2 regions of the Campylobacter sp. MG1 genome follow, and region 1 is predicted to be linked to the other one. Evidence: riboswitches for the same ligand, from Rfam matches in the RefSeq annotation. Region 1 holds a riboswitch; the other holds the start of a gene.
What was found. Region 1 has a riboswitch for thiamine pyrophosphate ahead of NY022_RS03175 (cytosine permease). Riboswitches for the same ligand answer to the same signal wherever they lie in the genome.
Positions count from the first base shown of each region.

Region 2: linked by a shared signal. The riboswitch ahead of NY022_RS04000 (ABC transporter permease) and the one ahead of NY022_RS03175 (cytosine permease) in region 1 are both predicted to bind thiamine pyrophosphate.

Region 1 is NZ_JANYME010000003.1:52,677-56,482, reverse strand. It holds gene ribH (6,7-dimethyl-8-ribityllumazine synthase) at 1-461, shown strand, start outside; gene nusB (transcription antitermination factor NusB) at 451-837, shown strand; gene NY022_RS03185 (glycosyltransferase family 25 protein) at 875-1,009, shown strand; gene NY022_RS03180 (glycosyltransferase family 25 protein) at 993-1,595, shown strand; TPP riboswitch at 1,613-1,713, shown strand; gene NY022_RS03175 (cytosine permease) at 1,757-2,890, shown strand; gene thiM (hydroxyethylthiazole kinase) at 2,853-3,647, shown strand; gene thiE (thiamine phosphate synthase) at 3,631-3,806, shown strand, end outside.
Region 2 is NZ_JANYME010000003.1:198,797-202,602, reverse strand. It holds gene NY022_RS04010 (ATP-binding cassette domain-containing protein) at 1-41, opposite strand, end outside; gene NY022_RS04005 (ABC transporter substrate-binding protein) at 25-996, opposite strand; gene NY022_RS04000 (ABC transporter permease) at 999-1,733, opposite strand; TPP riboswitch at 1,721-1,820, opposite strand; gene NY022_RS03995 (YigZ family protein) at 1,871-2,470, shown strand; gene NY022_RS03990 (catalase) at 2,560-3,806, shown strand, end outside.

The DNA of each region.
Region 1 (3,806 bases):
TTGAAGGACAATTAAAATTAAATGGTAATGAGAAATTTGCCATAATAAACGCTAGATTTAATAGTTTTATAACTGATAAATTAGTTGAAGGTGCTAAAGATGCTTTTGTTCGTTTTGGTGGAAATGAAAAGAATTTAGATTTAATTTTAGTTCCTGGTGCTTTTGAATTACCTTATGCTTTAAAACAAGCAGTGAAGAAAAATTATGATGGAATAGTGGTTTTAGGTGCTGTTATTCGTGGAGATACCCCACATTTTGATTATGTATCAGCAGAATGCACTAAGGGTGTTGCAGCTATAACTTTAGCAAATGATACTCCAATTAGTTTTGGTGTTCTTACAACAAACACTACAGAGCAAGCTATGGATAGAGCAGGAATTAAAAGTGGCAATAAAGGTTATGAAGCTATGGTAACTACTATTGAAATGCTAAATTTACAAAGAGTTCAAAATGGCAACTAGACATCAAGCTAGAAAAACGGTTGTAAGTTTATTGTATTCATTTGATTATGTTCAAAATAGTGAGCATGTAAATGATTATTTAGAAGAGCATAAAATAAGAAATGCTATTCGTGAATGGGCTTTAGAATTATTTAACGGCGTTCAAGCAAATCTATTAAAAATAGATGAGTGTTTAAAAGGTATTTTAGAAAGCAATGAAGTTAGTAATTTAGGTGGTATGGAAAAAGCTATTTTAAGACTTGGTGTTTATGAATTGCTTTTTACAAAAACAGATAAAGCTGTTGTTATAAATGAAGCTATTGAACTAGCTAAAGAATATGCAAGTGATAATGCACCTAAGCTTATTAATGGTGTATTAGATAAAGTTAGAAATTAGTCAAGTTAAACTTGACTAAAATTTGTTAAGGATTTTTATGAATATTTATGTTATAAATTTAAAAACTTCCGTAGATAGATTTGAAAAAATGAATAAAGAGATAGAAAAATTACCACAAAATATGAAAGATAAATTCATATTTTTTAATGCCATTGATGGTCGGGGGGGGTAATAACGAGTTTGTAAAATTTAAAAAATACTACGAAAACTCTTTATTTACTTATATTTTAGGTAGAGCATTAACTGATTGTGAAAGAGCATGCTTTGCATCACATTTTTTGTTATGGCAAAAATGTATAGAAGAAAATGAGCCTATTATTGTATTAGAAGATGATTTAAAATTCAGTGATGAATTTAATGAAAATACATTAAATTTAATTTTAAATTCAAAATATGATTATGTAAGATTATATAAATTATTTGATAAAAAAATATATAAAATTAATAATAATTTTTATAAAACATATAAAAAATTAAGTGGAGCCCAAGCATATTTATTAAAACCTAATGCTGCTAAGAAATTTATAAAATATGCTAGATATTGGGTTTATCCTGTAGATGATTATATGGATACTTTCGGTTTACACGGTGTTTTAACTATACTTTATCAGCCATTATTAGTGAGTGAAAATTATAGCGAAAGTACGATTTTACATAAGGATTATAATGTTCTTGTAGTTAAAAAAATCACAAGAGAAATTTTTAAATCTTTAATTTTTATCCGTACTTTATTTTTTAGATTATTTTATAAATATTAATCTTTTAAATTTAAAATCACAATTTTTAGGGGAGCGAAAGCTGAGAGTAGGCGTAATAGTCTTGACCCTTTGAACCTGTTTGGGTAATGCCAGCGTAGGGAGATGCAAAATTTTCTAATCCTTTCTTAGCATTCCCATAAATTGATTTTATGGAGAGTTGTATGGGTAATTTTTTCTTGTGGCTTGGAGCTAGTATTTCGCTAGCTGAAATTGAAGCCGGTAGTTTATTTTCAGGTCTTATTTTAAGTGATTCTTTATTTGCTATATTTTTTGGACATTTTTTAGGTGGAATTTTATTTTTTGCTATGATGTATATTAGCACTAAACTAAAATGCAATGCTATGGGTAGTCTTAAATATTTTTACTCACAAAATGGCAAAATATTCTTTTCATTTTGCAATTTTCTAGCTTTAATTTGCTGGAGTGCAGTTATGATTATGAGTGCAGCAATACTACTAAATGGACTATATCCAAATACAAATTTTAACTTAGTAGCAATTTTATTATCATCACTTTTAATAATATGGCTATTCTTAAAACAAAATTTATTAATGTTAATAAATAATTTTATAGTTTGCATACTTTTTTTGATAGTAATTTATATTTTTTATAACTTAATTAATCTTAATTTAAACCAAATAGAAGTTAATAAAATAAACTTGATAAATGCTATTGAACTAAGTATTGCTATGCCAATTTCTTGGCTTGCATTAGTTGGTGATTATACAAAATATTTTAAAAATCCAATAAAAGATAGTTTAGTAGCTTCAGTCGCGTATTTTCTAGGAAGTTCACTTATGTATATAATTGGATATTTAACTATGAAATACTATAACGACCTTTCTAGTTTTTTAATCACTTTAAAATTATCAATGTTAATAATATTTTTGATTATTTTTTCAACAATAACAACAACATATTTAGACATTTTTTCAGCTAATGAAAGTATTAAAAATATAAATAATAAATTTGGTAATAAAATTACAATTTTATTAATAATATTTATTGCTTTATTAATAGCTATTTTTATACCTTTTTCTTTATATGAAAATTTTTTATATACATTAAGTTCAGTATTTTTACCTATGGCATCGGTTATGGTATGTGTATATTGTTTTAAACTAAAAAATTCAGCTAAATTAAATTTTTTAATTTGGTTTATTGGATTTTTAATTTATCAAATACTGATTTATTTTGATTTTTTAGCATCAATTTTAACTTTTTTAATCATTTTAATTTTAACCTTAGGAGGAGAATATGTATCAAAACATTATGCAAAAAACAAGAAATCATAAAACTTTAGTAGAAAGTATTACAAATTATGTAACGATAAATGACTCAGCTAACGCTATTTTAGCTGTTGGTGGCTCACCTATTATGGGAGATTTTTATGAAGAAGTTGGCGAAATTGTTACAATTAGTAATGCGGTTTTGCTAAATATCGGGCAGTTAAACGACAATCTAATAAAAGCCCATAAAAACGCAGCCTTAAAGGCAAATGAATTAAATATTCCTATTGTTTTTGACCCCGTTGCAGCAGGAGTTAGTAATGCAAGAAATAATTTATGTAAATATTTAATACAAAATATAAAGTTTTGTGTAATTAAAGGCAATGCAAGCGAGATAAATTATCTAGTAAATAAGACATTAAATACAAGTGGCTGTGATAGTAGTGATGAAATAAATCAAAATGATTTAGAAAAATACATTGATTTTGCTAAAAAACATAAAACTATTTTGGTAATCACAGGTAAAAATGATTTTATCATCAATGAAACAAATGTTTTTATGCTAAGCAATGGTTCGGCAATGCAGACAAAAATCACAGGTGCAGGTTGTATGCTAGGCAATATCTTAGCCGTTTTTGTAGGGGCAAATGATGATAAATTAAATGCCGTAATCACAGGCATAAGTGCATTTAACATAAGTGCTGAAATAGCCGAAACTAAAGCAAATGGCACTATGTCGTTTAAAATGCACTTAATTGATGAGTTAAGCAAAATTGATGGAATTACCATAAAAGAAAGGATAAAAATTGAAAAACTTAGATGAAATTTTAAGATTTTATGCAATTAGTGATGATATATACACTAAAGAAGATGAATTATTAGATATTTGTGAGATTTTATTTGCAAATCATGTAACTTGCTTTCAAGTAAGAAATAAAGCGAATAATTATAGCCTTAATACACTTTTAAAATTAAAAAATCT
Region 2 (3,806 bases), 150 kb from region 1:
AAATTAAGATTTTGAATAATTAATTTATTTAATATATTCATTGCTAAATCCTAAATTTAAAGGAATAGTATTTTGTAATATTTTAGTTTCATTTAACCATTCGTAAAACTTATTCCATCTATTAGCATCAAATTCTCCCCATTTAAAAGGATTACTTGCATATTGTTTTGATAAATAACTTTGAGATAATAGTATAAATTCTTTTTTTGCTTTTAATTCGGGTGCGTATTTTATTAAAATTTCAGCAGATTCCTTAGGATTATTAATAGCATAAATATAGCCTTTTTTTATAGCTTTTAATACTTTTTTTGCTTGTTCTTTATTATTTTTTAAATAATCATTATTAGCTATTATTATTGGCGAATAGTAATCAAGTTTTTCATCAAAATCTTTCATATAATAAAAATTTGTTTTAACACCCATTATATTTGCCAAAACAACATCCCAACCATAAAATACCCAGCAAAAGTCAAATAATTTATTTTGAAGACTTGATATTGAATTACTATCTACATTAGGGATAAAAACAATATCATTTGAATTTATATTATTTTTGCTTAAAATATGTTTTATCATAGCTATTTCAACTGGGTCATTCCAGCTACCATATTTTTTGTTTATCATATCTTTAGGCAAAACAATATTATTTTCTTTTAGTGATAATAAACCTGAGGTATTATGCTCTATTATTGCTGCAACTGCTGTTATATTTGCACCTTTTGAAAGCTTTGAAGCCATAGAGTCTTGATAATAAATTCCAAAAGGAGCCTTATTATTTATAATCAAATCACTTGTGCTATCTTCAGGCGATGATTTTATGTTTAGTTCTATATTTTCATCTTTAAAATAACCTTTTTCTATAGCTACAAAAAGTCCTGTATGATTAGTATTAGGAACCCAATCAAGTATAAAATCTACTTGTTCTAAATTATTTTCATTATTTTTAGAACAAGCAATAAATAATATTAAAACCAAAAACGATAAAATTTTTTTCATATTTACTCCCTCCATTTACATATTAATTTTTCAATAATTTTTGTGATTTTTATACTAATTAAGCTAAGTGTAGAAATTAAAACAATAATAGCAAACATATTATCATACATAAATAATTTTTTAGATTGAATCATATATACTCCAAGCCCTTCAAATCCACCAAGCCACTCACTAACAACAGCACTAATATAAGAGTAACTAACACTTACTCTAAGTCCTGAAAAAAAATAAGGAAGTGTGCAAGGAATTTTATAATGCCATAAAATTTGCCTATCATTTGCATTCATTGTTTTTAATAAAGTTATATAGTCTTTATCAATATTTTTTAATCCATCTAATACATTTATTAATATAGGAAATATTGTTGTTATAGTTATTAAAACTATTTTCGGTAACATATTATATCCTAGCCATAATACTAAAATTGGTGCTATAGCAATAGTCGGAATTGTTTGCAAGACAATGAAAAATGGATATATTATCTTATAAATTAATTCAAATTTATTCATTACAAAAGCTAAAATACAAGCGATTATTATTCCAAAAAATAATCCTAAAAATGTTTCAATTAAGGTAATTTTTGTATGAAAAATTAAATTACTATAGTTTTTTATAAACGCTAAGAATATTTCTTTAGGTGACGGAATTATATACTGAGGTAGTATATTAAAATCTTTAGTAATTTGCCATATTATTAAAAAACATAGCCAAAAAATTATACTAGAATATTTTTTCATTTTTTCCCTTCGCTGGAATTATCCAATCAGGTTCTAAGGGTAAGGGCTAAACCCACTCTCAGCAATTAAGCTCCCCTAAAAACTAATTATCATTTTATAATATAATGAATAATGTAAAGCAATTTTAAGGGTTTAAAATGAAAATATTAACAAACAATGTAACAGCAATTCACGAAATAAAAGGTTCTAAATTTTTAACTTATTTTGAACCGTTTAGTATAGATCAGAATGTAAGAATTAGGCAAGAGGAATTAAGAGAAATTCATTTTAAATGTGTTCATGTTGTATATGCTTCTAGGGTATTGAATGAATTTGGACAAATTGTTGAAAATCAAAGTGATGATGGTGAACCTAAAGGAAGTAGTGGCACACCAGCACTTAATGTTTTAAGAGGTGCTGATATTATTAATTGTGTTTGTTATATTGTTAGATATTTTGGTGGAACTTTACTTGGAGTAGGTGGACTTGTTAGAGCTTATTCTTTAAGTGTAAATTTGGGAATAAATGAAGCTATAAAAAATAATTATTTATCTATATATATAAAAAAAGATGATTATTTAGTAGAAATTGATTATGCAATGGTCAATAAATTTAGTTATATACTTGATAATCTTAATATATCTTATGATAAAGAGTTTTTGCATAATGTGTTTTTTACATTACATTTGAGCGAAGATGAATTAAAATTATTAGAATTTAAAATTAAAGATTTAAGAATTGAATTAGTAAAAATATAGAAATAATTTTTAAATAGTAATTTTTATTATTTACTATCTATTATCCTTTTAAAAATATTATTCTATTATAATTTTTAAAAGGAGATATAATGAAACAATTAACAACGGATTTTGGTAACCCAATAGGTTCAAATCAAAACTCACTTAGTGCAGGTGCAATGGGACCGCTTTTAATGCAAGATTATCAATTGATTGAAAAACTTGCTCATCAAAATAGAGAAAGAATTCCAGAGCGTGCAGTTCATGCAAAAGGAAGTGGAGCTTATGGAGAATTAAGAATAACACAAGATATTAGCAAATATACAAAAGCAAAAGTTTTTGCTAAGGGTGAAGTTACTCCACTTTTCTTACGCTTTTCAACAGTTGCAGGTGAAGCAGGTGCAGCTGATGCTGAAAGAGATGTTCGTGGTTTTGCAATTAAGTTTTATACAAAAGAAGGTATTTGGGATTTAGTAGGTAATAATACCCCTACATTTTTCTTAAGAGATGCTTATAAATTCCCTGATTTTATTCATACTCAAAAAAGAGACCCAAGAACTCATTTAAGAAGCAATAATGCTGCGTGGGATTTTTGGACTTTAACTCCTGAAGCACTACATCAAGTAACAATTCTTATGAGTGATAGAGGAATTCCTGCATCATATCGTCATATGAATGGATATGGTTCTCATACTTATTCGTTTATTAATGATAAAAATGAAAGATTTTGGGTTAAATTTCACTTTAAAACCAAACAAGGAATTAAGTGCTTAACAAATGAAGAAGCAGAAAAAATCATAGCAAAAGATAGAGAATCTCATCAAAGAGATTTATATGAGAATATTGAAAAAGGAAATTTCCCTGTTTGGAGTGTAAAAGTTCAAATCCTTGCAGAAAACGAAGTTGAAAAACTTGGATTTAATCCATTTGATTTAACAAAAGTATGGCCTCATAGCATTGTTCCATTAATTGAAGTTGGAGAAATGATATTAAATCGCAATCCACAAAATTACTTTAATGAAGTAGAGCAAGCTGCATTTAGCCCAAGTAATATTGTTCCAGGTATAAGCTTTAGCCCTGATAAAATGCTTCAAGCTAGAATTTTTAGCTATCCTGACGCACAAAGATACAGAATTGGTGCAAACTATCATCAATTACCTGTAAATAGAGCTAGAAATGAAGTTAGCACATATAATGTTGCAGGTGCTATGAATTTTGGTATAGGTGATAATTTAGCTAATGGTGCTTATTATGAGCCAAATACTTTAGATGGTGCAAGTGAAAATGCTAAATATCTTGAGCCTGATTTGGCAATAGGTAATAGTGCAGCTAGATATGCTCCGCTTGATAATGATTT